DNA from 2 places in the Streptomyces sp. NPDC048269 genome. Region 2 is predicted to be linked to the other one. Evidence: riboswitches for the same ligand, from Rfam matches in the RefSeq annotation. Region 2 holds a riboswitch; the other holds the start of a gene.

Region 1 (9,804 bases), on a different contig from region 2:
ACGAGGATCTTCGAAGCCCCGGCCGGAGCCCACGAGACGGGCTTCCCCATCGTCAACGTGCAGTCCGACCCCCGGGTGCCCGTACCCGGCCAGACGGCCACGATCGTGCCCATCGAGAACGGCCAGTGGCAGGCCACCCTCTCCGGGACCCGCGGCGGCCAGCCGACCGCCGACCCCGAGCAGTTCATCCCGTTCGCCAAGGGCATCAGGGACCCGATCGTGGGCGAACTCCTCGAAGGGAAGAAACCCCTGACGGACGTCGCCGTCACCCAGGGCACCGCCAACCGCCGGATCTACTTCGAGAAGGCCGAACTCCCCGACGGCTTCATCGCCGTGGGCGACTCGGTCGCGACCTTCAACCCGCTGTACGGGCAGGGCATGACGGTCGCCGCCCAGGGACTGCTGGCCGTACGCTCCCTGCTCCGGCGCCAGGGGCTCGACCATCCCGGCTTCGGCCGCGAGGCGCAGCGCGCGATCGCTCCCCTGGTGAGCACCGCCTGGGAACTCGCCACCTCGCAGGACATCCTGTACCCCGGGGCCACCGGGGTGAAGCCGCGGGCCGGAACCGGCGCGCTCAACGCGTACGTGAACCGGCTGATGACGGGGGCCACCACCGACGAGGCGCTCACGGCCGCCCTGTTCAAGGTGCTCACCATGAGCAGTGCGCCCACCCACTGGCTCCACCCGTCGGTGGTCTGGCACGTCCTGCGCGCTTCGGGCCGGGGCGCCCTGGAGGCGCCGCCGCTCACCGCCGCCGAGCGGGCCGTCGCCGGGCTGGGCCCGGCGGTACCGACGGCACCGGTGGACCCTGACCCGGTCGATCCTGACCCGGTCGACCCGGCGAACCCGGCGAACCCGGTCGGGCCGGCCGACCCCGTCGGACAGGCCCGGTGAACGACGGGATCCTGCTCTACCTGCCGGGAGCCGTCATGCTCCTGGCACTGCTGATCAAGGTACCGACGCTGCGCCGGGACTGGGACCAGCCCCTGAACCGGGCCGCGTGCGCGCTGCTCGTCGTGGGCTGTCCCCTCACGTTCCTGGCGTCGCCGCCGACGATCGCCGCGGTCAACCGTCTCACCGGCGTGGTCAACTTCTCCGCGCCGCTGGTGTTCTGCCTGGTCACGGTCTTCTCGGGAACCTGCGTCGTCCTGGTGCTGCAGTGGGCCGGCGGGCCGCCCGCCGCCGTCCGGCGGGCCACCCGGCTGACGGTGGCCGTGTTCGGGGCGGTGACCGTGCTGATCGTCGTCCTGTTCGTGATCGGCGACGCCCCTGTGGAACGGCTCCGGGACCTGGACACGTACTACGCCACCACGCCCTGGATCCGCGAGATGATCGTCTGCTTCCTGCTCGCCCACACCGTGGGCAGCACGGCACTGACCGGGCTGTGCTGGAAGTGGCTGCGGCGCGCGGACCCCTCGCTGCGGCCGCTGCGCACCGGGCTGGCCCTCATCGTGCTGGGCGGGCTGCTGGACCTGGCGTACCTCGCCGCGAAGTGGGCCTCGGTGGGTGCCCGCTGGGCCGGCCACGACTGGGTGGTCCTGTCCACGGACGTGGCACCGCCGCTGGCCTCCGCGGCGGCCCTGACGATCGGTGCGGGGTTCATCGTGCCGCTGGTCGGCGGGTCGGCGGCCTGGCGGGACTTCACCCAGTACCGGCGGCTGTATCCGCTGTGGAAGGCACTGCGCGGATCCGCGGCCTCCCGGGTACGGACCGTGCCGCTGGCCTGGTGGTCGCCGGTCGGCATCCGTCTCATCCACCGTGAGTCCGTCATCGACGACGGCATCCTGGCGCTCGCGTCCCGGTTCGACCCCGCCGTGCGCGGTACGGCGTACGAGGCTGCGCGCGGGCAGGGTCTGAGCGAGGCCCGGGCCGCCGTGGTCGCGGACGCGGCCATGCTCGCCGCCGCCTGCCGGCGCGGGGCCGCCGGTCCGCAGGGTGGGCACCCCGCCCCGTACCGGCTGGACAGCGGCCCGCTGGAGGCACTGGCCCGGGAGTTCCGCAGTTCCCCCATCGTCGCCGCGGCCCGCGAGGCGGCCGCGCCCACGGGAACCTGATCCGCCGGCTGGGGCCGTGGCCGCGGCCGCTGCGCCGGCCCCCTGTCCCTGTCTCTGCCTCTGCCCCTGCCCCTGCCCCTGCCCCGGGAAGACACCACGCCCCGGGCGAGAGGGCCCGGGGCGTGGTTGGTGTTCGGCTCGGCTGCGGCTCAGAGGTCCGCGAGGTCCAGGCCGGCCTGGGCGGCGGCGGCCTGGACGGTCTGCTCCAGCAGGACGGCGATGGTCATCGGGCCGACGCCCCCCGGTACCGGGGTGATCAGGGAGGCGCGGGCGGCTGCCGACTCGAAGTGGACGTCGCCGACGTTGCCCTCGTTGTAGCCGGCGTCCAGGACCACGGCGCCCGGCTTGATGTCCTCGCCCCGGATGAACTCGGCCTTGCCGACGGCGGCGACCAGCACGTCCGCCTGGCGCACGATCGAGGGGAGGTCCTGGGTGCGGGAGTGGCAGTAGGTGACGGTGGCGTTCTGCTCCAGCAGCAGCATCCCGGCCGGCTTGCCCAGGATCGCGCTGCGGCCGACGACGACGGCGTGCTTGCCGGTGAGATCCACGTCGTAGGCGGCGAGGAGGCGCATGATGCCGCCGGGGGTGCACGAGACGAAGCCCGGCAGCCCGAAGCCCATGGCGGCGAAGGAGTGCATGGTGACGCCGTCGACGTCCTTGCCGGGCGCGATGGCCTCGAAGGCCGCGCGCTCGTCGATGTGGTGCGGGACGGGGTGCTGCAGCAGGATGCCGCTGATCTCGGGGTCCTCGGAGAGCGCGGTGAGGGTGGCCACCAGCTCCTCGGTGGTGGTCTCGGCCGGCAGCTCCACGTGGCGGGAGGTGATCCCGGCCTTGGCGCACCGGTTCTGCTTCATGCGCACGTAGGTGACGGAAGCGGGGTCCTCACCCACCAGCACGGTCGCGAGACAGGGCGCGGTGCCGGTGCGCTCGGTGATCTTCGCCGCGTAGGCGGCGGTCTGCTCCGAGATGCGGCGGGCGAGGGCGGTGCCGTCCATCAGCCGGGCGGTGGCGGACGCGGGGGCAGTCTGGGCAGTCGTCACGGGGTCTCCTGAACGTCGCTGCGGATCGCGGTTCGCCCAGGCGCGCGGCAGTCGGCGTACGGAGGTACGCCGGGCCGCTCCCCGGTGGTGATCCACCCGAACGCCAGTCACGGCCCGCCGTCCACTGTAGTCGACACATCCGGTGGATGACCGGGGCCCGGCCTGGGACGGTAAAGACATGACGCGTACTGGCGGCCACCGGGTCCTGGCCGCCCGGCATCGCGAGGGCGACCCGGCTGCCGCACGCCACCAGGGCCGGCCCAGAAGTCGTCGCGCTGCGCTCCGAGCGGCCGCGTACGGAGTTCCACGACATCGGAGCCGTGCTCTACTTTCTCCGGAAGGTGATCCGGATGGTGCCCGGCCTCACGGTCGGGCAGTACCGGGACCGCTTGCGCGAGCTGCACGAACGGATCGAACGCGAAGGCCCGTTCGTCGCGCACACCGCCCGGTTCCTCATCGAAGCCCGCAAAACGGGCTGACGGAGAGGGCGGACGGATCCACGCCGAATCGGTTGCGCGGCCACAGCGTGGCGCAGGTCACTCAATTCAGCGCGTAACGAATCGACTCGGGCATGCGATGAACCGACAGGTGTCCTCGCGCGGCCCCGGAATACAGAACCCCCTCGGATCTGTTTCCCGAGTCCGCGCGATGATGTCCCGCCCACCCCTTATCTGTTCGCAACGAGAGGCTCCTTGTGTCGCTCAGCCCGTCCCGTACGTTCCCTCCGGAGATCGCCGAATCGGAGGCCCTCGTCGCGCTCGTCGAGCGCGGCCGCGAGCAGGGTCACATCAACGGTGACGATGTGCGCCAGGCCTTCGAGGCCGGCCGCATCCCGGTGGACCAGTGGAAGCGGGTCCTGCGCAGCCTGAACCAGGTCCTGGACGAGGAGGGTGTCGCCCTCCACGTCAGCGCGGCTCCCGCCACCAAGGCCGCCGCGAAGAAGCCCCGCAAGGCGGCCGCCGCCCCGGCCCGTACCGTCGCCAAGAAGGCGGCCGCCGCGCCGCGCCCCATCGGCGCGCGCAAGGCCTCGGCCGCCGGCCCGGCCACCACTGCGGCCACGGCCGCCGCCGCGGCGATATCCGCTCCGTCGACGTCCACCACCGAGGACGGGGCGACGGCCGAGGCCGCCGCCGATCCGAAGAAGCGGACGGTCAAGAAGACCGCGACCGCCGCGAAGAAGACCGCCACCAAGAAGACGGCGGCGAAGAAGACCAGCGCCAAGGACGCCGACGAGGGCGAGACGCCCGCGGTCGGCGAGGACTGGGCAGCGGAGGACCTGGTCGACGAGGCCGAGGAGGAGGCCCCCAAGCCCGGCGGCACCCAGGGCTTCGTGCTGTCCGACGACGACGAGGACGACGCCCCGGCGCAGACGGTCATGGTGGCCGGCGCCACGGCCGACCCCGTCAAGGACTACCTCAAGCTCATCGGCAAGGTGCCGCTCCTCAACGCCGAGCAGGAGGTCGAGCTCGCCAAGCGCATCGAGGCGGGCCTGTTCTCCGAGTACAAGCTCGAAGAGGAGGAGGACCACAAGCCCGCCTTCAAGCGCGAGCTGGAGATCCTGGTCGAGGACGGCCGCCGCGCGAAGAACCACCTGCTGGAGGCCAACCTCCGCCTCGTGGTCTCCCTCGCCAAGCGCTACACCGGCCGCGGCATGCTCTTCCTCGACCTGATCCAGGAGGGCAACGTCGGCCTGATCCGCGCCGTGGAGAAGTTCGACTACACCAAGGGCTTCAAGTTCTCCACGTACGCGACGTGGTGGATCCGGCAGGCGATCACCCGCGCCATGGCCGACCAGTCGCGCACCATCCGCATCCCCGTGCACATGGTCGAGATCATCAACAAGCTCGCCCGCGTGCAGCGCCAGATGCTCCAGGACCTGGGCCGCGAGCCCACCCCGGAGGAGCTGGGCAAGGAACTCGACATGACCCCCGAGAAGGTCATCGAGGTCCAGAAGTACGGCCGCGAGCCGATCTCCCTGCACACCCCGCTGGGTGAGGAGGGCGACAGCGAGTTCGGTGACCTCATCGAGGACTCCGAGGCGGTCGTGCCGGCCGACGCGGTCTCCTTCACCTTCCTGCAGGAGCAGCTCCAGTCCATCCTGGGCACGCTCTCCGAGCGCGAGGCGGGTGTGGTCTCCATGCGCTACGGCCTCAACGACGGCCAGCCCAAGACCCTGGACGAGATCGGCCGCGTGTACGGGGTCACCCGTGAGCGCATCCGCCAGATCGAGTCCAAGACGATGTCGAAGCTGCGCCACCCGTCGCGTTCGCAGGTGCTGCGCGACTACCTCGACTAAACCGTCGGGGGCCTTCAGGCCAGTCGGAAGACCGGCCCCTTGGGCGTGAACGGCAGGGAGGCACCCTGCGGAACCAGATAGGCGTGCTCGCGCCGGATCCGCAGGGTGTCGCACCACCCGTCCGTGATCACCAGCACCGGTGCCCCGGGCGGGAAGTCCTCCGCCCGCTGCAGCAGGTCGATGCCCGGCTGCAGCTCGGTCCCGCCCCGGCCGCGTACCCGGACCCGGCCCGCGATCTCGGTCGGGGGCAGATAGCCCGCGTCGTACGGCGCCGCGTCGCAGAAGACGACGCGTGCCGCCGGTACGTCGCGGGCTTCCGCGTACGAGGCGATGGCGCCCAGCGCCTTCCCGAGCAGGGCGGCGTTCATCGAGCCCGAGGTGTCGAGCACCACGCCGAAGGTGCAGCGGGCCACCTCCTCGGGCGGGAAGCAGCGGCCCGCGCGCGGGATGTCCGGCGTCGAGGCCTGGCGGCGGGCCGGGCGCGCGTAGGAGCGTACGGCCACGGGGCGCGGCACGTACTCGTCGAACCAGCGGGCCAGCTTCGCGTCCCAGGGCACGGGCGGATGGGCCAGTGCCCGGATCTCCTGGACGAGACCCGCGGGCAGCAGCCCGCGCTCCCCGTACTGGTGCAGGTCGAAGCCCCGGGTCAGGCCGCGCCGGTAGAAGTCGTCCAGGTCCGAGTACGGGCAGCTCGCCGGGTGGGGCAGCGGCTCGCCCAGGATGTCCCCGAGGCCCTTGCCGCGCAGGGTCGCGAGGCGGCGCATCCGGCGCAGGTCGGCGGCGATCCGGTCGTAGACCTCCTCGACGGAGAGGTCCCGTAGCGCAGGGTCGTGGAGCAGTCCTGCGGGCATCTCGCCGACGCCCATCTCCACGAGCCAGCCGTTGACCACGTAGTCGGCGGCCACGTTGTGCAGGTACGGGTCGCGGGCGCCGCGACGCCCGCCGTGGCGCAGCGCGGCGTGCAGCATCTCGTGGGCCAGGATGAACCGCCATTCGCCGTCGGTGAAGGTGCGCAGCGGGTTGACGTATATCTCGCCGGCGCTCGCGCTGACCGCGGCGATGGCGATGCCCTGGGCGCGGGCCAGCTCGGCGTCAGCGACGATCTTCAAGCCGGCGGCGAGGCCGCCGAGCAGCGGGTACGAGGAGACGAACCAGTTCAGCGCACGGTCCCAGGGGTGCCGTCGGGCCGTTTCGCCGGTGATCCGGTCGCGGCGGCCGCCGGCCACGTCCATGGCGGCGGAGACGCTGCGGGTGAGGGCGTGCGCGAAGCGGGTCTCCCAGTCGGGGGCGGGGGTGTTCCACCTGCGGAACGTGACGAGGACCTGGTCGGGGTGGTCCCCGGCGGTGCCGCACTTTTCGTAGGCGGCCGGGATGCCGTCACGGCGCCAGCGGGCGGCGAGCAGTTCCTCGTCCCCGCCGGGGTACTCGGCGGGGAGGTGGTCGGGGGCGCGGCCGACCGCAACGGTCAGCAGGAAACGGTTGACCACGGCGCAGCGTGCGGCGAGGTCGAAGCGGTCGGGCTGCGGGCGGTCCTCGTCCTTGCCGGCGGGGACGTGGCCGAAGCCGAGGTGGAGCAGGGCGTGGGCGAGGGCCCACGCCCATTCCCGGGGATCGGCCCGCTTGGTGGGGTGGACGTGGACGGTGCCGTTGGAGTCAACCGCGGCCAAACCCCCGGCCGGGGTGGCCGCGCACTTGGCCTGGCGGCAGACGGAGGCGTCGACGGCGGCGAGGGCCGGATGCCGCTTGACCAGGGCGAGCCCCTCGGCGAAGGCCTCGGTGGCGGGGTCGGGCCTGCCCGGCTTCTGTGCGCCGCGGCTCATGCGGCGTCCCCCTGTCGGGCGTCGTGGCCCGGCCGGTTCTCCGCGCGGGAGCGCGCTGCGCTCACCGGCGGGCCTCGACCAGGCGGGGCATGTCGCGGGCGGCGTCGACGAGGAACCAGGCGGGCAGCACGGGCAGGCCGTCGGCGTCGTCCGCGATGACGGTCTGGGCGACCTCGACGGATATCTCGGCGAGCTGGACCAGGAGCGCTTTGGCGCGGTAGGCGGTCTGCCGGGCGGCGGGCGAGACGTGTTCGCGCTGCGCGGGGAGTTCCTTGATCAGGCGTCCCCGGAAGGCCTCGGCCAGGTAGTACAGCAGGTCCCGGTCCTCCGTGCGGCGCGGCCAGCTCGCGTCGCCCTTCAGGATCGCCTCGATGCCGAAGGTGTGGCGGACGATCTTGGCGTAGCCGCAGAAGGAGACGGCGTGGGCGGGGGTGAGGGTGCCGTGCGCGACGACCTTCAGGGTCTGCTCGTCCAGGCCGGTCCCGAAGGAGTGCAGGGCGTCGGAGAGCATGTGCCAGGAGCGGGGGGTGGAGAAGGCCTCCTCGGTCTTGGGCGGTTGCGACCAGAGGTGGTCGGGGCGGTCGGTGAGGTAGTCCGTGACCCAGGGGTGGATGCCGTTCTCTCCGGCCCAGACCAGCCAGTCCCGCGCGGACGCCTGGAGGTGGACGTGGGTGAGGCGGTTGACGAGGGCGGAGGCGATGGGCCGGGCCAGGGCGTTGTCCGTGGCGCGGTTGCCGGCGCCGATGACGATGGAGCCCGCGGGGAGTTCGTAGGAGCCGATGCGGCGGTCCAGGATCAGCGAGTAGAAGGCCTTCTGGACGTCCGGGGACGCGGCGTTGAGCTCGTCGAGGAAGAGGCAGTACGGCTCGTCGCGCGCGATGGCCTCGGGCGGGCAGAAGACGGAGCGGCCGTTCTGGATCTGCGGTACCCCGATCAGGTCCTCGGGGGCGAGCTGGGTGCCGAGGAGGCTGACGCATTCCAGGCCGAGCGAGTCGGCGAACTTCCGTACCAGCGAGGACTTGCCGATTCCGGGTGCCCCCCAGAGGAACACGGGCCGCACGGTGGCGAGGCCGAGGAGCAGTTCGGGGATCTGGGCGGGGGTGACGGTGACGGAGGCCTGCACGGGCGTGGATGTCCTCGGGAGTTCGGGTGCGTGGTCCGCCCAGTGTGGGCGCACCACGCGACCCGAAGCACCCGGTTTTCCCCGGGCCGGGAGCAGGTCCGTGAGCGTGCCCCTGAGTGGCTCCGGAGCGGGCTCCGGAGCGGGCCCAGGAGTCAGCTCGCGGATTCAGCTCGCGGTGTGCTCCAGCAGGTGCTTGAGCTTCTCCTCGCCCCGGGGCATCTCCTTGCGGAGCATGGGCTTGACCACGAGGGGGACCAGCGCCCTGCCCATGCCGTGGCCCTCGAAGTCGATGGACAGGGTGACGCGTGAACGGGTCCCGTCGTCGAGGGGTTCGATGTAGCCCCGTACGTCCGGCCGTACCGGTCCGTCGACGCCGTGGATGTGCCAGCTCCGCGGCGGGACGAGTTCCGTGAACACCATGGTCGTGGGGATCCTGCGCTTGCCGATCTGCCGGGTGACGACGACCTTCGAACCGACGTGGACGGGGAGGTCGCCCATGGGAACGGCTGACACGGCGCTGTCCTGCCACTCCGGCAGGTGCGTGGGGTCCGTCACGTACCTGTAGACGTCCTCGGGCCTGCGGTCGATGTCGATGGTCTTGCTGATCGCGGACATGGCGACCCCTTCGAGCCCCCCTGACTGTCCTCTCCTTCCAAATTACCCCGCGGGGGAAACGGTGGCGCGCGCCTTCCGGGCGGACATCACGGCGTACACGAGGACGCCCGCGAAGAGGAACAGGACGCCCTGGTAGACGGCGGCGTAGCCGGAGCCGGCCACCAGCCACATCGAGAAGGCGAAGGCCAGGGAGGCGAGGGAGGCGTCGCGGACCAGGCGGCCCCGGTGGACGCGCTCGGAGCGGCCCGAGAGCAGGAAGTAGAGCTGTGCGGCGGTGGAGATCAGGTACGGGACGGTCGCGGTGAAGGTGGTGACCAGAACCAGGATCTCGAAGACGCCCTCCGAGCCGGCTGTGTAGTTGTAGATGGTCAGCGCCGAGGCGAGGACGGCCGTGACGACCACTCCGACCACCGGGACGCCGCGCCTCTTCGTCTCGAAGGCCTTCGGGAAGAGGCCGTCCCTGGCGGCGGCGTACGGGGTCTGCGCGCTGAGCAGGGTCCAGCCGTTGAGGGCGCCCGCCATCGAGATCACCGCCGCGCAGGCGACGACGGTGCCGCCCCAGGTTCCGCCGAACATGGCGTCGACGGCGTCCGTGAAGGGGGCCTGGGAGGAGACCAGGCTGTCGTGGGCGACCAGGCCGAAGACGGCGAGGGTGCCCAGCAGGTAGACGGTGGCCGCGCCGACGGTGCCCAGGATGGTGGCCCGGCCGACGTTGCGGGCCGGGTCGCGGACCTCGCCGGCGCTGACGGCGGCGGATTCGACGCCCAGGTAGCTGAAGAGCAGGATCGCCGCGGAGGCGGAGACGGCGCCGATCGCGCTCTGGTCGGTGGCCCGGAAGGGGCCGAGGTTGGCCGGG
Region 2 (18,093 bases):
GGCCGACCGCGAGAACATCGTCGGCCTGGAGCGCGCCGAGAAGGCGGGGATCCCCACCTTCGTGTGCCCGGTCAAGGCCTACGGGAGCCGCGAGGAGTGGGACACCGCCCTCACGGAGGCGACCGGCGCCCACGCTCCGGACCTCGTCGTGTCCGCCGGTTTCATGAAGATCGTCGGCAAGGCGTTCATAGACCGCTTCGGCGGCCGGTTCATCAACACCCACCCCGCCCTCCTCCCCGCGTTCCCGGGCGCCCACGGCGTACGGGACGCGCTCGCCTACGGGGCGAAGGTCACCGGCTGCACGGTCCACTTCGTGGATTCCGGCGTGGACACCGGTCCGATCATCGCCCAGGGTGTCGTCGAGATCCGGGACGAGGACGACGAAGCCGCTCTCCATGAGCGCATCAAGGAAGTCGAGCGACAGCTGCTCGTCGACGTCGTGGGGCGCCTGGCCCGACACGGCTACCGCATTGAGGGACGAAAGGTAACAATCCAGTGACCGCCGTAGAGAGCAACGACCCGACCACGACCCAGCGGCCGATCCGGCGTGCGCTCGTCAGTGTCTACGACAAGACGGGACTGGAAGAACTGGCCCGCGGACTGCACGAGGCGGGCGTCGCGCTCGTCTCCACCGGCTCCACCGCCTCGAAGATCGCCGCCGCCGGGGTGCCCGTCACCAAGGTCGAGGAGCTGACCGGCTTCCCCGAGTGCCTGGACGGTCGGGTGAAGACCCTGCACCCGCGCGTGCACGCCGGCATCCTCGCCGACCTGCGCCTGGAGGACCACCGCAACCAGCTCGCCGAGCTGGGCGTCGAGCCCTTCGATCTGGTGATCGTCAACCTGTACCCCTTCAAGGAGACCGTCGCCTCGGGCGCCACCCCCGACGAGTGCGTCGAGCAGATCGACATCGGCGGCCCGTCCATGGTCCGCGCCGCCGCCAAGAACCACCCCTCCGTCGCGGTCGTGACCAGCCCCGAGCGTTACGCCGACGTCCTCGCGGCGGCGCAGGGCGGCGGCTTCGACCTCACGGCGCGCAAGCGGCTGGCGGCCGAGGCCTTCCAGCACACCGCCGCGTACGACGTGGCCGTCGCCTCCTGGTTCACGAATGCGTACGCCCCGGAGCCGGAGGCCGTGCTGCCCGAGTTCCTGGCCGGCGCCTGGGAGCGCAAGTCGACCCTGCGCTACGGCGAGAACCCGCACCAGGCCGCCGCCCTCTACACGGACGGCCGGCCCGACGGGCTCGCCAACGCCGAGCAGCTGCACGGCAAGGAGATGTCCTTCAACAACTACGTGGACACCGAGGCCGCCCGCCGCGCCGCCTACGACCACGAAGAGCCCTGCGTCGCGATCATCAAGCACGCCAACCCGTGCGGCATCGCCGTCGGCACCGACGTCGCCGCCGCCCACCGCAAGGCGCACGCCTGCGACCCGCTCTCGGCCTTCGGCGGTGTCATCGCCGTCAACCGCCCGGTGACCGTCGAGCTCGCCGAGCAGGTCGCGGAGATCTTCACCGAGGTCATCGCCGCCCCCGCCTACGAGGACGGCGCGGTCGAGGTCCTGGCCAAGAAGAAGAACATCCGCGTCCTGAAGGTGGACGGCACCCCGCACCAGCCGGGTGACCTCAAGCCGATCTCCGGCGGCGTACTGCTCCAGCAGTCCGACGTCTTCCAGGCCGAGGGCGACGACCCGGCCAACTGGACGCTCGCCACGGGTGACGCGCTCTCCGCGGACGAGCTCGCCGAGCTCGCCTTCGCCTGGAAGGCCTGCCGCGCCGTCAAGTCCAACGCGATCCTGCTCGCCAAGGACGGCGCCTCGGTCGGCGTCGGCATGGGCCAGGTCAACCGCGTCGACTCGGCGAAGCTCGCCGTCGAGCGGGCCGGCGCCGAGCGCGCGCAGGGCTCGTACGCCGCCTCCGACGCCTTCTTCCCCTTCCCGGACGGTCTGGAGATCCTCACGGCCGCCGGTATCAAGGCCGTCGTCCAGCCGGGCGGTTCGGTCCGTGACGAGCTGGTCGTCGAGGCCGCGAAGAAGGCCGGCGTGACGATGTACTTCACCGGGACCCGGCACTTCTTCCACTGAGCCGTCCCGCTGGCCAGAACGGCGAAGGCCGCGACCCGCAGAGTGTGCGGGTCGCGGCCTTCGCCGTGGAGCTCCGGGGTTGTACCCCCGTGGAGCTCCGGGGTTGTACCCCCGTGGAGCTCCGGGGTTGTACCCCCGTGGAGCTCCGGGGTTGTACCCCCGTGGAGCTACGAGGGGTTCAGTGCCCCGTGGAGCTACGGGGTTCAGTAGCGCGGGCGCTTGAACCAGGCGGCGCCGGAGCTGCTGACCACCGAGGCGAGGATGATGCCGAAGATGGCGAGGCCGACGATGCCGCCGAAGACGTTGCTCGCACCGTTGGCGGAGGCCTGGGCGAAGTTCGCGAGGCTGCCCAGGATCGACAGCGACGCGTAGACGATCGTCGTGATGCGGACGCCGTTGCCGCCCTTGCCGAACTTGGCACCGAGGACGATGGCCAGGGCGGCGAAGGCGAAGACCACGATGGCGATGGCGACGATGATGCCGGCGCCGAGGTCGCCGGCGCTGGAGTTGGTGGCGCTGGAGACCGCTGCCGCGCCGATGAGCGCGAAGAGGCCGATGATGATCTGGATGCCGGCCACGATGAACAGCAGCACGCGCGCGGTCTTCAGCAGACCCGGCATCTCCATGGGCATGCCCGGGTAGCCGCCGGGGGCCCCGGGGTAGCCCTGCGGGGCCTGCTGCGGGTAGGCGTAGCCGCCCTGCGGCGGGATGCCCTGGGGCGCCTGCTGCGGGTAGCCGTAGCCCGGCTGGCCCTGCGGGGCCTGGGGCTGCTGTCCGTACGGGTTGTTCGGGTCGCCGAAGCTCATCTTGGGGTGTTCCTCCGTGGAAGTGCGGGGACGCACGGCACGCACGGAGGAAAGCTCTGTTCTACGGTCCGCCCCCCGGCACTGCCCGCGGCACTCTTTTCGGTCATCGTCGTCGGAGACGTCGGAACTTGTCCAGCCGGTTCCCGCGCGGCCGGTGACTTGTTGTGCAAGTGCAATGAACCGCGCGCGTCCATGAGCGCCTTGACTGGAACCGGGGGCACTCCATCCGGGAGGATGGGTACATGACCGCCCAGATTCTCGATGGCAAGGCCACCGCAGCCGCGATCAAGTCCGAACTGACCGCCCGCGTGGCGGCCCTGAAGGCCCGGGGCATCACCCCCGGCCTCGGCACCCTGCTGGTCGGTGACGATCCGGGCAGCCGCTGGTACGTCAACGGCAAGCACAAGGACTGCGCCGAGGTCGGCATCGCCTCCATCCAGCGCGAACTGCCCGCGACGGCCTCCCAGGAGGACATCGAGGAGGTCGTACGGGAGCTCAACGCCAATCCGGAGTGCACGGGCTACATCGTCCAACTGCCGCTCCCCAAGGGCATCGACACCAACCGGGTCCTGGAGCTGATGGACCCGCTGAAGGACGCCGACGGCCTGCACCCCATGTCACTCGGCCGGCTGGTCCTGAACGAGCCGGGCCCGCTGCCCTGCACCCCGTACGGGATCGTCGAACTGCTGCGCCACCACGGCGTCGGGCTCAACGGGGCGCACGTCGTCGTCCTCGGCCGCGGCATCACCGTCGGGCGCTCGATCGGCCTCCTGCTGACCCGCAAGTCCGAGAACGCCACCGTGACGCTCTGCCACACCGGTACCCGCGACCTCTCGGGGCTCCTGCGCCAGGCGGACATCGTCGTCGCCGCGGCCGGCGTCCCGCACCTGGTCAAGCCGGAGGACGTGAAGCCGGGCGCGGCCGTGCTCGACGTGGGCGTCAGCCGCGACGAGAGCGGGAAGATCGTCGGCGACGTGCACCCCGGCGTCGCCGAGGTGGCCGGCTGGATCTCCCCGAACCCCGGCGGGGTCGGCCCGATGACCCGGGCCCAGCTGCTCGTCAACGTCGTCGAGGCGGCGGAACGGACCAGCAGTGCGGGCTGAGCGGGGCGACGAGGGCGCGGCGTCGGCGGCCGAGGCGCCCCGGTCCCGCCGCTTCCCGTCCGTCACCCGGGACACCGCCCGCCCCGAGGGCAGCGGCCGGGCCGTCCCCGGTGCCGTGTCCACGCCCGCCCGTCAGTGGCCGATGCTCAGCGTGCTCACCGCGACCGCCGCGGGGCTGCTGGCCACGGCAACGGGGCATCCGCGGGTCGGCTGCCTGGTCATAGGCCTGGCTCTGATCGCGGCCTCGGTGCTGCGGCGCGTACTGCCCTCGGTGGGCATGCTCGCGGTGCGCTCCCGGTTCACGGACATGGTCACGTACGGGCTCTTGGGCGTGGCGATCACGCTGCTCGCGCTGGTGATGCAGCCCAGCCCGCCCGGCAAGCCGTGGCTGGAGGTCCCGTTCCTGGAGACGGCGGTCCGCTTCACCGTGCGCTGATACCGCCGTCCGCCGTCCGCCGTCCGCCGTCCGCCGTCCGCCGTCCGCCGTCCGCCGTCCGCCGTCCGCCGTCCGCCGTCCGCCGTCCGCCGTCCGCCGAACGGCCGAACGGCCGGAGCCGGGGGCCGGATCCACCTGGTGGACCAGCCCCCATGGAGACCGGCCGCCCCAGGGTCCGATAGCCTGACGGCGGATGTCTCTTCACGTCAAGATTTACTGCGGAGCGGCGTCCTCCAGCACATGGGGCGGGCACGCCCCGACCGCCAGCTGTCTAACGGAGAAGGCCATGACCCGCACTCCCGTGAATGTCACCGTCACCGGCGCCGCAGGCCAGATCGGCTACGCGCTGCTCTTCCGCATCGCGTCCGGCCACCTGCTCGGCGCGGACGTGCCGGTCAAGCTCCGCCTCCTGGAGATCCCCCAGGGCATGAAGGCCGCCGAGGGCACCGCCATGGAGCTCGACGACTGCGCCTTCCCGCTGCTCAAGGGCATCGACATCTTCGACGACCCGAACCAGGGCTTCGAGGGTGCCAACGTCGCGCTGCTCGTCGGCGCCCGCCCGCGCACGAAGGGCATGGAGCGCGGCGACCTGCTCTCCGCCAACGGCGGCATCTTCAAGCCGCAGGGCAAGGCCATCAACGACCACGCCGCGGACGACATCAAGGTCCTCGTCGTGGGCAACCCGGCCAACACCAACGCGCTCATCGCGCAGGCCGCCGCCCCGGACGTACCGGCCGAGCGCTTCACCGCGATGACCCGCCTGGACCACAACCGTGCGATCTCGCAGCTCGCGCAGAAGACCGGCGCCGACGTCTCCGACATCAAGCGTCTGACCATCTGGGGCAACCACTCCGCCACCCAGTACCCGGACATCTTCCACGCGGAGATCGCCGGCAAGAACGCCGCCGAGGTCGTCAGCGACGAGCTGTGGCTCGCCGAGACCTTCATCCCGACCGTCGCCAAGCGCGGCGCCGCGATCATCGAGGCCCGTGGCGCGTCCTCGGCCGCGTCGGCCGCCAACGCCGCCATCGACCACGTGCACACCTGGGTCAACGGCACCGCCGCGGGTGACTGGACCTCGATGGGCATCCCGTCGGACGGCTCCTACGGCGTCCCCGAGGGCATCATCTCCTCCTTCCCCGTCACCACCAAGGACGGCAAGTACGAGATCGTCCAGGGCCTGGACATCAACGAGTTCTCCCGCGCCCGCATCGACGCCTCCGTGCAGGAGCTCGTCGAGGAGCGCGACGCGGTCCGCGAGCTCGGCCTGATCTGAGTCCACCCGCTTCACCGGAAGGCCCCGGCGCCCAGCGCGCCGGGGCCTTCTTTTTGGCGTGATCCGCCCTGTCCCGGAACCGCCCGGCACCGTACGTTTTCCCTCCTCACACCGGAGGGGGGATTCGGTGACCGAAATCCCGGAGGGCAGGGGACCCGTACATCCGTCGAAGACGGAGGCCGGGCGCCTGCTGTGTGCCGGCGTCTACCTCGACACCGCGTACCGGGACCGGGTGATCGACGAGCTGTACGTCCACGAGGAGCGCTTCACCGCCCCCTCCTACGGGTTCGACGCCGCCCGCGTCCTGGCCCACGCCCTCCGCGCCCGGCGTGCCGCAGTGGCCTGGGCGGCGGCGGTGGTGGCGGTCTGGGCCCTCGGGCTGCTGCTGCTCCAGGGCTTCTTCGTCTTCCTGCTCGTCCCGGCGCTCCTGACCAGCGGCGCGGGGCGGATCAAGCGGCGCCGGGACCGCACCGGCCGCGGCAGCCGGGTGATCGAGTACGTCCTGCGCGGTTACGCGGCCTGGATGCTCGGCCGGATCCTCTGGGGGATGGTCCTCGGCCTCTGGGAGGACAACCCGACCGAGGGCATCCGGCTGCGCCTCTCCGGTCTGGGCGAGCTCTTCTCGTACTTCGGACAGATGATCATGAACAGGCCGCTCGACGTCTTCCTGGACTGGCCGAGGGTGGGGCAGTACTACGGGACGTCCTATTCATGGGTCGCCCTGCTCGTCCTCGTCCTGGTCATCGTCGTCGCGGGGCTCCAGCAGGGCCACTTCGCCCGCGTCCTGCACTCCTCCCTCGACCGGGCCGGCTACGCCGGGGCCGCGGGCGACCTGGTGGTGACCGGCCGGCGTTTCGGGCGGGCCCGCGCGCGGATCCAGCGGATCCAGCACGCACCCCTGGTCATGTACGACGTGGGCAACCCGTTCTGCGGCGCGGGCCAGGCGCACCTGCCGTGGCAGCTGGCCGTCGAACTGCGCCCGCGAGGCGGCGGCGAGGCGGAGGAGCTGGACAACGCGCAGATCGTGGACCGGATCCGGCCACGGCTGGAGGCCCTGCGCATCCCGTCGCCGCACGGCTCCGAGGACGCCGAGGCCTCCGTACTGGACCGGCTGCGCGAACTGGTCATCGACGAGTGCGTGTTCCTCCCGGCCGACGGGCTGCCCGACGTCGGCTCCCTGGACCTGTCCGCGGAGGCGTTCGCCGAGCACCGCGCCAGCGCCATCGAGGAGGGCGGCGAGCGCCGCCGGCACTTCCTGCGCGTACGGGTCGGCGGCTGGGACGAGAACCTCGTCATCACCGTCTTCATCCGCGTGCACACGCAGGGAGGGATGCTGATGCTGGAAGTGGCGCCGCACGTGCTGCTGCCCGTACGGCCGGACTTCCAGCGGGTCGACGACATCGCCCAGCGGCAGCTGCGCAACACCGTCTTCGCCAAGGTGGCCTGGGCGGTCGCGAACGGACCGGGCTCGCTCGCCCCGGCGCTGGTCACCCTGGTGGGCGCGCTGCGCATCCCGTGGCGGATGGCCACCGCGGGGCACGGCGTGGCGCTCCCGGCCGGGCCGGCCGTCTCCGTACGCGAACTCGCCGCGCAGGGCGACGCCTCGCTGTTCCAGCTGATGGACCTGGACCGGTACCTGAAGACGATCCAGGACCGGATCGTCGGCGGGGTCACCCTGGCCCTGCACGAGGCGGGCTGGCACACCGAGGAGTTCGCGGAGCGGGCCGTCAACGTCGCCGAGGGCGCGGTCTTCATCCAGTCGGTGCGCGACAGCGCCTTCGGCATCGGCGGAGTGAGCCACAACAGCGCCACCCGCCACGGGTCCTCCGCCCCGGACGACGACAAGAGCAAGCGCACGAGCACGGGCACGGGCAAGAGGAGAAGCGGTGGCAACTAGCGGCGGAGAACAGCCGGCCGTGCGGATCGGTGACGTCCACGGCAGCAGCTTCAGCATCGGCGGCACCCACAACACCAACAGCACCGTCCACCACGGCGGTACGGAGGCCGCGGCGCCGGGCGCCGAGGAACTGCTGGAGGCCGTACGGGAGCTGCGCGCGGCCCTCGTACGGCTGCCCCGGAGCCCCGAACGGGCGGCGCTGGACGGCGAACTGGACGAGGTCGCGGGGGAGCTGGAGGCGGGCGGGGAGGTCCGCCCGGGCCTGCCGGCCAGACTGCGGGGGGCGCTGGAGCGGTGGGCCCCGCTGGTGGACTCGGTGAGCGCGGGGACCGCCCTGGCCGCCTTGCTCACCTCGCTGGGAGGCTGAGCGTGGCCACGGGGGAGGGCGGCGTCCGCTGGAATCCGCGGTCGCAGCGGTGGGAGCGGACGGAGCCGGCCGAGCGGACGGAGCCGGCCGAGCCGGGAGAACGGGGCCGGTGGAGAGAACGGGTCCGGCCGAGAGTGCGGGCCCGGTCGAGAGAGCGGACGCAGCCGAGCGAGCAGGCGGAGCAGGCCGGGCAGGCCGGGCAGGCCGGGCAGGCCGCCGGGACCGAGCAGGTCGGGTGGACCGGGCAGGCCGGGCGGGCCGAGCCGGGCGGTCAGGCCGGGTGGACCGAGCCGGGCGAGCGGACCGAGCATGCCGGCCGGACCGGGCCGGGCGAGCGAACCGAGCGGGTCGCCGGGACCGAGCAGGCCGGGCAGCCCGAGTGGGCCGGGCAGGCCGAGCGGGCCGAGCCTGGCGAGCGGACCGGGCAGCCCGAGCGGACCGGGCAGCCCGAGCGGGCCGAGCCGGGCGAAGAGACCGGGTCCGACGGGCGGGTCGAGCCGGGTGGCCGGACCGGGTCGGACGGGCGGGCCGAGCCCGCCGACCGGGTCCAGCCGGGCCCGGTCCCGAGTCCGGCGCCCGGGCCGGCGCAGTGGCCGTCGTATCCGCCTTCGCCGCCCGCGCCGCCCTCGCCGTACGCGCCGGGCATGCCCTCGGCACCGGGACGACCGGCTCAGGCTCCGGCGGCTCCGACCCCCGTGCGGCGCCGGCGGACCCTGGTGGTGGTGACCCTCGGTGTGGCCCTGGTCGGCGCGGCCGCCGTGGCAGGGTGGCTGTACCTGGGCCGGGGCGACCCGGGCACCGGTCCCGGCGGCCAGGAGGCGAAGGGGACCGCGACCTCCAGCCCGACGCCCGCCCCGACCCCCACTCCCACCTCGACCGCCCCGCCCTCCGGCTACGTGTGGGTGCGCGAAGCGGCCTCCGGCTTCTCGGTCGCCGTCCCCACGGGCTGGACGGCAGACCGCAGCGACCCGGGAGTCGGCTCCGTGTACCGGTCGGGCGACCAGAGCGCGCTGATGCAGATATTCAAAGCCACCCAGGACTCCATGACGGCCTGTGAGGTCCTCGCCGACTCCACCAAGGTGCTGGAAACGAAGCCCGGTTACCGGCAGGTCTCCCAGGATCCCGTGGACGGTTCCGGCTGCGAGCTGGTCTTCGAGTACGCCGATCCGGCCTCGTCCGCCCCGCCCGGCCTCGCCTTCGAACGGCTCCTCGTCGCCGCCGACCGCAGCCGGTGGGTGATCATGGTCACCGGCCCCAGCGCCGACAAGCCGGCGACCCGTGCACACCTCATGGCGGCCGTGCAGTCCTTCCGCCCGCTCTGATCGGCCGATCGGCCGATCAGTCGATCAGCCGATCAGCCCTTGTTGTACATGCCGGGCGTGTAGTGCCCCGGCACCATGCGGGTGGTGACGCCGATGCGGTTCCAGACGTTGATCGTCGAGATGACGGCGATCAGCTGGGCCAGCTCGCGCTCCTCGAAGTGCTTCGCGGCCTTCTCGTACACCTCGTCGGGCACGAAGCCGTCCGTCAGCACCGTGACCGCCTCGGTGAACTCGATCGCGGCGAGCTCCTTCTCGGTGTAGAAGTGCCGTGACTCCTCCCAGGCGGTGAGCTGCACGATCCGCTCGACGCTCTCGCCGGCCGCGATCGCGTCCTTGGAGTGCATGTCCAGACAGAACGCGCAGTGGTTGAGCTGCGAGGCCCGGATCTTGACGAGCTCGACCAGGGCCGGGTCCAGGCCCTTCTTGGCGGCGATCTCCAGGGCCAGGACCGCCTTGTAGACCTCGGGGGCGGCCTTCGCCATGTTCATACGGGGCGTGTGTTCGTGTGCGTTCGTCATGTGATCAACCGTAAGAGGCGGGCGGCCCACCGATATGGTCCATATCCATGATGGAATCCTGGGCCACTTTCGGTGCCGACCTGCATCTGGACCTGTCCGCCGGACGCGGGTTGCGCGCAGGGCTCGTCGAGGCGCTGCGCGAGGCCGCGCGCAGTGGGCGGCTGGCGCCCGGGACCCGGCTGCCGTCGTCCCGCTCCTTCGCCATCGACCTGGGGATCGCCCGCAACACCGTCGCGGAGGCCTATGCCGAACTCGTCGCCGAAGGCTGGCTGACGGCCCGCCAGGGCTCCGGCACCCGGGTCGCGGAACGGGCCCGGCCGCGCCGGGCCGCTGCGGCCGCCCCCGTACGCCGTCCCGCGCGCCAGGGGCCCGCGTACAGCCTGCGGCCGGGCTCCCCGGACCTGGGCGCCTTCCCGCGGGCGGCCTGGCTGTCGGCGGCCCGGCGGGCCCTGACGGACGCCCCGAACGAGGCCTTCGGGTACGGGATCGACGGCCGCGGCCGGCCCGAGCTGCGCGAGGCGCTGACCGGGTACCTGGCACGGGCGCGCGGGGTGTACGCGGACCCCGACAGGATCGTCCTGTGCGGCGGCTTCGCGCACGCGCTCACGTTGCTGGCACGGGTGCTGCGGGCGCGGCGGGTACGGGAGGTGGCGGTGGAGGGGTACGGCCTGGACGTCCACCGGAACCTGCTCACGGCGGCCGGGCTGCGGACGCCGCCGCTGGGCGTGGACGGGGAGGGGGCCCGTACGGACGAACTGGGCGCGGGGCCCGGGGCGGTGCTCCTGACCCCGGCGCACCAGTTCCCGACGGGCGCGGCCCTGACCCCGGCCCGCCGGGCGGCGGCGGTCGACTGGGCCCGCACCACCGGCGGGCTGATCCTGGAGGACGACTACGACGGCGAGTTCCGCTACGACCGCCAGCCGGTCGGAGCCCTGCAGGGGCTGGACCCGGACCGGGTCGTGTACCTCGGTACGGCCAGCAAGTCGCTGGCGCCGGGGCTGCGCATGGGCTGGATGGTGGTCCCGCCGGGGCTGGTGGACGAGGTCCTGGCCGTCAAGGGCATGAGCGACCGGACCTCCGGCGCGCTGGACCAGCTCACGCTGGCCGAGTTCATCACGTCCGGGGCGTACGACCGCCACGTGCGCGGCATGCGCCTGCGCTACCGGCGCCGACGGGACGAGCTGGTGGCGGCGGTGGCCGGCCGGGTGGCCGGCGTGTCCGGGATCGCGGCGGGCCTCCACGCGGTGCTGGACCTCCCGGCGGGGACGGAGCGCGCGGTGGTCCAGTCGGCGGCCTGGCAGGACCTGGCCCTGGAGGGCCTGGCCGGCTTCCGCCACCCGCGGGCGGCGCTCCCCCCGCGCGACGCGCTGGTGGTCGGCTACGGAACCCCGCCGGACAGCGCGTGGACCCCGACCCTGGCGGCCCTGACGGCGGCGCTCCCGTAGTACCGCGGGGCCCGTCACGCCGCCGGGGACGCAGGCTCCGGCTCCGGCTCCGGCGGCTCCCCGAAGCGGCCCAGCGCCAGGGCTCCGGCCACCGCCACCACGAAGCCCGTCACCGCCAGCCAGGCCAGGTCCTCGCGGGGGCGGTCGCCGAGCCAGACCACGCCCACCACCGCCGGGCCGATCGTCTCGCCGAGGACCAGCCCGGCCGTCGCCGCCGTCACCGAGCCGCGCTGGAGGGCCGAGGTGAGCAGCAGGAAGGCCGCACCACCGCCCAGCAGCAGCGCGTACAGGGCGGGATTGCGCAGCTCGGCCGAGGAGAAGCCGTCGATCAGCCGGACCGCCACCTCCACCACCCCGAAGCCCGTCCCCGCCGCCAGACCCAGTACCAGCGCCCGCGGCCCGTCCGGGAGCCGGCCCGCCACCGCCCCGACCAGCAGCACCAGCCCCGCCACGGCCAGCAGCCACAGCTTCAGGGCGAGCGACCCCTGTCCCGAGCCCTCCTCCCCGGAGGCCAGCCCCAGCATCAGCAGCCCCGCGCACACCACCCCCACCGCGCCCCACTCCGTCCGGGACAGCCGCACCCGCATCAGCCGCGCCGCGACCACCGCCGTCACGGCCAGGCTCGCGGCCATCGCGGCCGCCACCGCGTAGATCGGGATGTGGCGCAGCGCGATGATCTGGAGCACGAAGCCCACCGCGTCGAGGCCGAGACCGGCCAGATATCGCCACTGCCGGACCGCCCGCATCATCAGCGCGGGGTCCACCCCGGACCCCGTCCCCGGCTCCACGGCCCGCGACGCCATGGCCTGCAGAACGGACGCCGTGCCGAAGCAGACAGCCGCACCCAGCGCGCAAATCATCCCAATGAGCACGAACTGACTCTAGGTCACAGATCTCACGACGGCCGGATTCCATCGGTCCGGGCCCCCGCTCTAGTCTGTCGGGAGCACGCCATCAGGGGAGCAGCAGACATGGACAGCAGCAGTAGCAGCAACAAGCGCCGGATGCGCTCCGGCGCCGTCGTCCTCGGCGGCATGGGCCTGCTCGCGGCCACGCTCGTGGCCTGCGGCAACAGCAACGAGCCGGACCGGCGCTGCGTCGACCGGAACACGCTGGACAAGCTGGACGACAAGTACTGCAAGAGCAGCGGCAGCAACAACAGCAGCCGGGGCACGTACTACTACGGCGGCACCGTCCGCAACGGCAAGGTCTCCGGCGGCAGCTTCGACAAGTCCGCCGTCACCCGCGGCGGCATCGGCGGGCACAGCAGCTCCGGCTCCAGCGGCGGCTGAGGACCCGTGAAGCGGCACACCATCGAGCCCCGCCCCGACTGGCAGAAGACCGTCGAGGAACAGGGGCTGATCTACCCCCTCACCCGCTACCCCGACGACTCCCTGCGCCCCTACTGGGACGAGAGCGCGTACTACTCCTTCTCCCTCCCCGAGGTCGAGGCGCTGGAGAACGTCGTCGAGGAACTGCACGCCATGTGCCTGGCCGCGGCCGCGCACATCGTCGAGCACGACCGCTTCGCCGACCTCGGCATCACCGACCCGGAGCTCGCCGCGCTCATCGCCGAGTCCTGGCACCGACGGGCCGAACAGCCCTCCCTGTACGGCCGCTTCGACCTGCGCTACGACGGCACCGGCAGCCCGGCCAAGATGCTGGAGTACAACGCCGACACCCCCACCTCCCTCGTGGAGGCGGCCAGCCCGCAGTGGTTCTGGATGGAGGAGCGCTTCCCGGGCGCCGACCAGTGGAACTCCCTCCACGAGCGCCTCGTCGACGCCTGGCGCCGGCAGGCCGAGCTGCTCCCGCCCGGCCCGCTGCACTTCGCGCACTCCGAGACCGACGAGCTCGGCGAGGACCTGATGACGGTCGCCTACCTCCAGGAGACCGCGGAGCAGGCCGGCCTGGACACCCAGGCCCTGTCCGTGGAGCAGATCGGCTGGGACAGCCTGTCCGGCCGGTTCGTGGACGAGAAGCTCCGCTTCATCCGCTCCTGCTTCAAGCTCTACCCATGGGAGTGGCTGGCCACCGATGAGTTCGGCCCGCAGGTCCTCGGCACGTACGACCACGGCGGCGGCTCCGGCACCACCTGCTGGATCGAGCCGCTGTGGAAGATGCTGCTGTCCAACAAGGCACTGCTGGCGATCCTGTGGGAGCTCTTCCCGGAGCACCCGAACCTGCTGCCCGCCTACCTCGACGGCCCGCGCGAGCTGGCGGAGCCCGGAGCCGACGGCTACGCGGCCAAGCCGCTGCTGGGCCGCGAGGGCGCCGGGGTCACCCTCCACCCGGCGGACGGCACCGGCGAGCCGTTCACACCGGAGGAGGGCGAGCGGTACTGCTTCCAGGCCCTGGCCCCGCTGCCCGACTTCGACGGCAACCGGGTGGTGCTCGGCGCGTGGGTCGTCGAGGACGAGGCGGCGGGGCTCGGCATCCGCGAATCCGCGGGGCCGGTCACGGACGAGTACGCCCGCTTCCTGCCCCACGTGATCCTCGAGCCGGAGAGCTAGGCGAGGAGGGACCTGAGCTGGTCCAGGCCCCAGTCCAGGTCCTCCTTGCTGATCACCAGCGGCGGGGCGATCCGGATCGTGGACCCGTGGGTGTCCTTCACCAGGACGCCGAGCTCCATCAGCTTCTCGGAGATCTCCCGTCCGGTCCCGCGCGACGGCTCGATGTCCACGCCCGCCCACAGCCCCCGTCCGCGTACGGCGGTCACCGCGCCCCCGCCGACCAGCAGGTTCAGCTCCCGGTGCAGATGGTCGCCGAGCTCGGTGGCGCGCTGCTGGTACTCGCCCGTCCTGAGCATCGCCACGACCTCCAGGCCGACGGCGCACGCGAGCGGGTTCCCGCCGAAGGTGGACCCGTGCTCGCCCGGCCGGAACACCCCGAGCACGTCCCCGTCGGCGACGACGGCCGAGACCGGCACCACCCCGCCGCCGAGCGCCTTGCCGAGGATGTACACGTCGGGGACGACCCCCTCGTGGTCGCACGCGAAGGTCTTGCCGGTGCGGCCCAGGCCCGACTGGATCTCGTCCGCCATGAAGAGGACGTTCCGCTCGCGCGTCAGCTCCCGTACGCCCTTCAGATATCCGGCGGGCGGCACCAGCACCCCGGCCTCGCCCTGGATCGGCTCCAGCATCACGGCGACGGTGTGTGCGGTGACCGCCGCGTCCAGCGCGGTCAGGTCGCCGTACGGGACGATCTCGAAGCCGGGGGTGTACGGGCCGTAGTGGTCGCGCGCCTCGTGGTCCGTGGAGAAGGAGACGATCGTCGTCGTACGGCCGTGGAAGTTGTTCGCCGCGACCACGATCTTGGCGTGGCCGTCCGGGACGCCCTTGACCTCGTAGCCCCACTTGCGCGCGGTCTTCACGGCCGTCTCCACGGCCTCGGCGCCCGTGTTCATGGGCAGCACCATCTCCTTTCCGCACAGTGCGGCGAGCTCGGTACAGAAATCGGCGAAGCGGTCGTGGAAGAAGGCGCGCGAGGTGAGCGTGACCCGGTCCAGCTGCGCGCGGGCGGCGTCGAGCAGACGGCGGTTGCCGTGCCCGAAGTTGAGCGCCGAGTAGCCGGCGAGCATGTCCAGGTAGCGGCGGCCCTCCACGTCGGTCATCCACGCGCCTTCCGCGGTGGCGACGACCACGGGCAGCGGATGGTAGTTGTGCGCGCTGTGCGCTTCGGCGGAGCGGATGGCATCAGCAGTTGTCGACACGGGGTCTCCGATCGTCCGTCAGGCCGGTGACGAGGGTGGCGTCACTTTCCATCCTCGCTCGCAGAGCGGACGGAGAAACCTTTCTTGTGGCGCGCCCGCTAAGGTGGGCAACACGCACGGCGACTGGCGTACGGAGAACCAACTCCGGGGGAGTCGTGCGCGCTCGACCGCACACAGGGCCGCTCGCCTGGGCCTCGCGGGGTACCGATCACATCGACCCCGGAGGAGCCCGCCATGTCCGCGAGCCACCGTCCCGCCCCTCTCGTCCATCCCGCCCTTGCCGCGACCGACCCCGAACTGGCGTCCCTCGTCGCGGCGGAGGAAGTGCTCCAGGCGGAGACCCTGCGCCTGATCCCGAGCGAGAACTACGTGTCCGCGGCCGTCCTCGAAGCCTCCGGCACGGTGCTGCAGAACAAGTACAGCGAGGGCTACCCGGGCCGCCGCTACTACGAGGGCCAGCAGAACATCGACCGCGTCGAGGCCCTGGCCGTCGAGCGGGCCAAGGGCCTGTTCGGCGTGGACCACGCCAATGTCCAGCCGTACTCCGGCTCCCCGGCGAACCTGGCCGTCTACCTGGCCTTCGCGAAGCCGGGTGACACGGTGATGGGCATGGCCCTGCCGATGGGCGGGCACCTGACACACGGCTGGGGCGTCTCGGCGACCGGGTCGTGGTTCCGGGGCGTGCAGTACGGCGTCCGCCCGGACACGGGGCTCATCGACTACGACGCGGTGCGCGACCTGGCCTTGGCGGAACGCCCCAAGCTGATCTTCTGCGGCGGTACCGCGCTGCCGCGCACGATCGACTTCGCGGCCTTCGCGTCCATCGCCGAGGAGGCGGGCTCGGTCCTCGTCGCGGACGTGGCGCACATCGCGGGCCTGATCGCGGGCGGGGCGCACCCGTCCCCGGCGGGGCACGTGGACGTGATCTCCACGACCACCCACAAGACCCTGCGCGGTCCGCGCGGCGCGATGCTGATGTGCCGCGAGGAGCACGCGAAGGCCATCGACAAGGCCGTGTTCCCGGGCCTCCAGGGCGGGCCGCACAACCAGACGACGGCGGGCATCGCGGTGGCGCTGCACGAGGCGGCGCAGCCGTCGTTCGTCTCGTACGCCCACGCGGTCGTCGCCAACGCGAAGGCGCTGGCGGCGGCGCTGCTGGAGCGGGGCTTCGACCTGGTCTCGGGCGGTACGGACAACCACCTGATCCTGATCGACCTGACGGGCAAGGCGGTCGCGGGCAAGGTCGCTGCCAGGGCCCTTGACCGGGCGGGGATCGTGGTGAACTACAACACGGTCCCGTTCGACCCCCGCAAGCCGTTCGACCCGTCGGGCATCCGGATCGGCACCCCCTCGCTGACGTCGAGGGGCCTGTCCACGGAGCACATGCCGCTGGTGGCGGACTGGATCTCGCGTGCGGTGGACGCCGCCGCCAAGTCCGACGAGCCGGCGCTGGCCGCCGTACGGGCGGAGGTCACCACCCTGATGTCGGCCTTCCCGGCCCCGGGCCTCCCCCTCTAGCCGCCTCCCCGGGCTCCGCCCGCGCCCCGATCCCCGGTGTGGCCGAAAGAGGGGGCTCCGCCCCGCACCCCGCGCCTCAAACGCCGGCGGGGCTGGAGGGTGCCGGGCGGGGCTCGCCGCTGCGGCGCCGCTGCCGGGGGCCGGCCCCCGGACCCGCGCCTCAAAACGCCGGCCGGGCTGGAATGCCCGCAGGGCAATCCCAGCCCGCCCGGCGTTTGAGGGCGCACCCGCACCGAAGGCGCCGAGTCCGGGCCGGAGCCGAACCCAGCCCCGCCGGCGTTTGAGGCGCGGGTTCGGGCAGCGCCCCGGGGCCTCGCGCAGCGGCGCGGCCTCGCGGCGGCGCGGCCTCGCGGCGGCGGGGGAAAGCGGTCGCTCGGCCGGGGCAAGATCCGGCCGGGCCGCTACCGCCCGGTACCCGGGCACGGCACGGCAAGGACGACCGCGACCCGGAAGGTTCCGGCCAGCGGCGGGCCCGAGCCCGCCCCCGCACCTGAGAGAATGAAGCCATGGCTTCTGATCGTCCTCGCGCGCTCTCCGGCATCCAGCCCACCTCCGGTTCGTTCCACCTCGGGAACTACCTCGGAGCCATCCGCCAGTACGTCGCCCTGCAGGAGACGCACGACGCGTTCTACATGGTCGTCGACCTGCACGCGATCACCATGCCGCAGGATCCGAAGGAACTGCGCGCCAACACCCGGCTCTCCGCCGCGCAGCTGCTCGCCGCCGGCCTGGACCCCGAGCGCTGCACGCTCTTCATCCAGAGCCACGTGCCCGAGCACGCGCAGCTCGGCTGGGTCATGAACTGCATCACCGGCTTCGGCGAGGCCAGCCGGATGACCCAGTTCAAGGACAAGTCCGCCAAGGGCGGCGTCAACAACGCCACCGTCGGACTGTTCACGTACCCGATCCTCCAGGTCGCCGACATCCTGCTCTACCAGGCGAACTCGGTCCCCGTCGGCGAGGACCAGCGCCAGCACATCGAGCTGACCCGCGACCTGGCCGAGCGCTTCAACCAGCGCTTCGGGCAGACCTTCACCCTCCCGGCCGCGCACATCGTCAAGGAGGTCGCGAAGATCTACGACCTCCAGGACCCGGCGATCAAGATGTCGAAGTCCGCGTCGTCCCCCAAGGGCCTGATCAACCTCCTCGACGAGCCCAAGGTCACCGAGAAGAAGATCAAGAGCGCGGTCACCGACACCGAGGCCGAGATCCGCTTCGACTCCGAGAAGAAGCCCGGCGTCAGCAACCTGCTCACGATCTACTCCACCCTCACGGGCGAGACGATCGCCGCCCTGGAGGCGAGGTACGAGGGCAAGGGCTACGGCGCGCTGAAGACCGACCTGGCCGGCGTGATGGTCGATTTCGTCACACCGTTCAGGCAGCGCACCCAGGAATACCTGGACGACCCGGAGACGCTGGACTCCATCCTGGCCAAGGGCGCGGAGAAGGCCCGCGCGGTCGCCGCCGAGACCCTGGCGCAGACGTACGACCGCCTCGGTTTCCTCCCCGCGAAGCACTGACGCGGGATCGAACGACAGACGGCCCTGGCGACACCGGGGGTGCTGCCGCCACACTGGGGCGGCAGCATCCATACAGACAAGCGGAGGAGAGATA

Evidence for each region. Region 2 has a riboswitch for ZMP and ZTP ahead of glyA (serine hydroxymethyltransferase). Riboswitches for the same ligand answer to the same signal wherever they lie in the genome.
Region 1: linked by a shared signal. The riboswitch ahead of AB0D48_RS06250 (bifunctional 5,10-methylenetetrahydrofolate dehydrogenase/5,10-methenyltetrahydrofolate cyclohydrolase) and the one ahead of glyA (serine hydroxymethyltransferase) in region 2 are both predicted to bind ZMP and ZTP.

Annotation. Positions count from the first base shown of each region.
Region 1 covers NZ_JBEZLW010000004.1:127,688-137,491, forward strand. Annotated here, with positions in the region: gene AB0D48_RS06240 (pyridine nucleotide-disulfide oxidoreductase) at 1-894, shown strand, start outside; gene AB0D48_RS06245 (MAB_1171c family putative transporter) at 891-2,054, shown strand; gene AB0D48_RS06250 (bifunctional 5,10-methylenetetrahydrofolate dehydrogenase/5,10-methenyltetrahydrofolate cyclohydrolase) at 2,204-3,049, opposite strand; ZMP/ZTP riboswitch at 3,122-3,215, opposite strand; partial or broken gene AB0D48_RS06255 (SAM-dependent methyltransferase) at 3,349-3,573, shown strand; gene AB0D48_RS06260 (RNA polymerase sigma factor) at 3,789-5,390, shown strand; gene AB0D48_RS06265 (hypothetical protein) at 5,405-7,210, opposite strand; gene AB0D48_RS06270 (MoxR family ATPase) at 7,272-8,333, opposite strand; gene AB0D48_RS06275 (SRPBCC family protein) at 8,499-8,948, opposite strand; gene AB0D48_RS06280 (amino acid permease) at 8,991-9,804, opposite strand, start outside.
Region 2 covers NZ_JBEZLW010000056.1:14,535-32,627, reverse strand. Annotated here, with positions in the region: gene purN (phosphoribosylglycinamide formyltransferase) at 1-499, shown strand, start outside; gene purH (bifunctional phosphoribosylaminoimidazolecarboxamide formyltransferase/IMP cyclohydrolase) at 496-2,079, shown strand; gene AB0D48_RS33365 (hypothetical protein) at 2,283-2,885, opposite strand; gene AB0D48_RS33360 (bifunctional methylenetetrahydrofolate dehydrogenase/methenyltetrahydrofolate cyclohydrolase) at 3,128-3,988, shown strand; gene AB0D48_RS33355 (DUF3017 domain-containing protein) at 3,978-4,424, shown strand; gene AB0D48_RS33350 (malate dehydrogenase) at 4,711-5,700, shown strand; gene AB0D48_RS33345 (hypothetical protein) at 5,828-7,597, shown strand; gene AB0D48_RS33340 (hypothetical protein) at 7,587-7,964, shown strand; gene AB0D48_RS33335 (hypothetical protein) at 7,967-9,286, shown strand; gene AB0D48_RS33330 (carboxymuconolactone decarboxylase family protein) at 9,319-9,804, opposite strand; gene AB0D48_RS33325 (PLP-dependent aminotransferase family protein) at 9,852-11,249, shown strand; gene AB0D48_RS33320 (DMT family transporter) at 11,264-12,109, opposite strand; gene AB0D48_RS33315 (hypothetical protein) at 12,221-12,541, shown strand; gene AB0D48_RS33310 (glutathionylspermidine synthase family protein) at 12,548-13,762, shown strand; gene rocD (ornithine--oxo-acid transaminase) at 13,759-14,961, opposite strand; ZMP/ZTP riboswitch at 15,071-15,161, shown strand; gene glyA (serine hydroxymethyltransferase) at 15,196-16,479, shown strand; gene trpS (tryptophan--tRNA ligase) at 16,986-17,999, shown strand.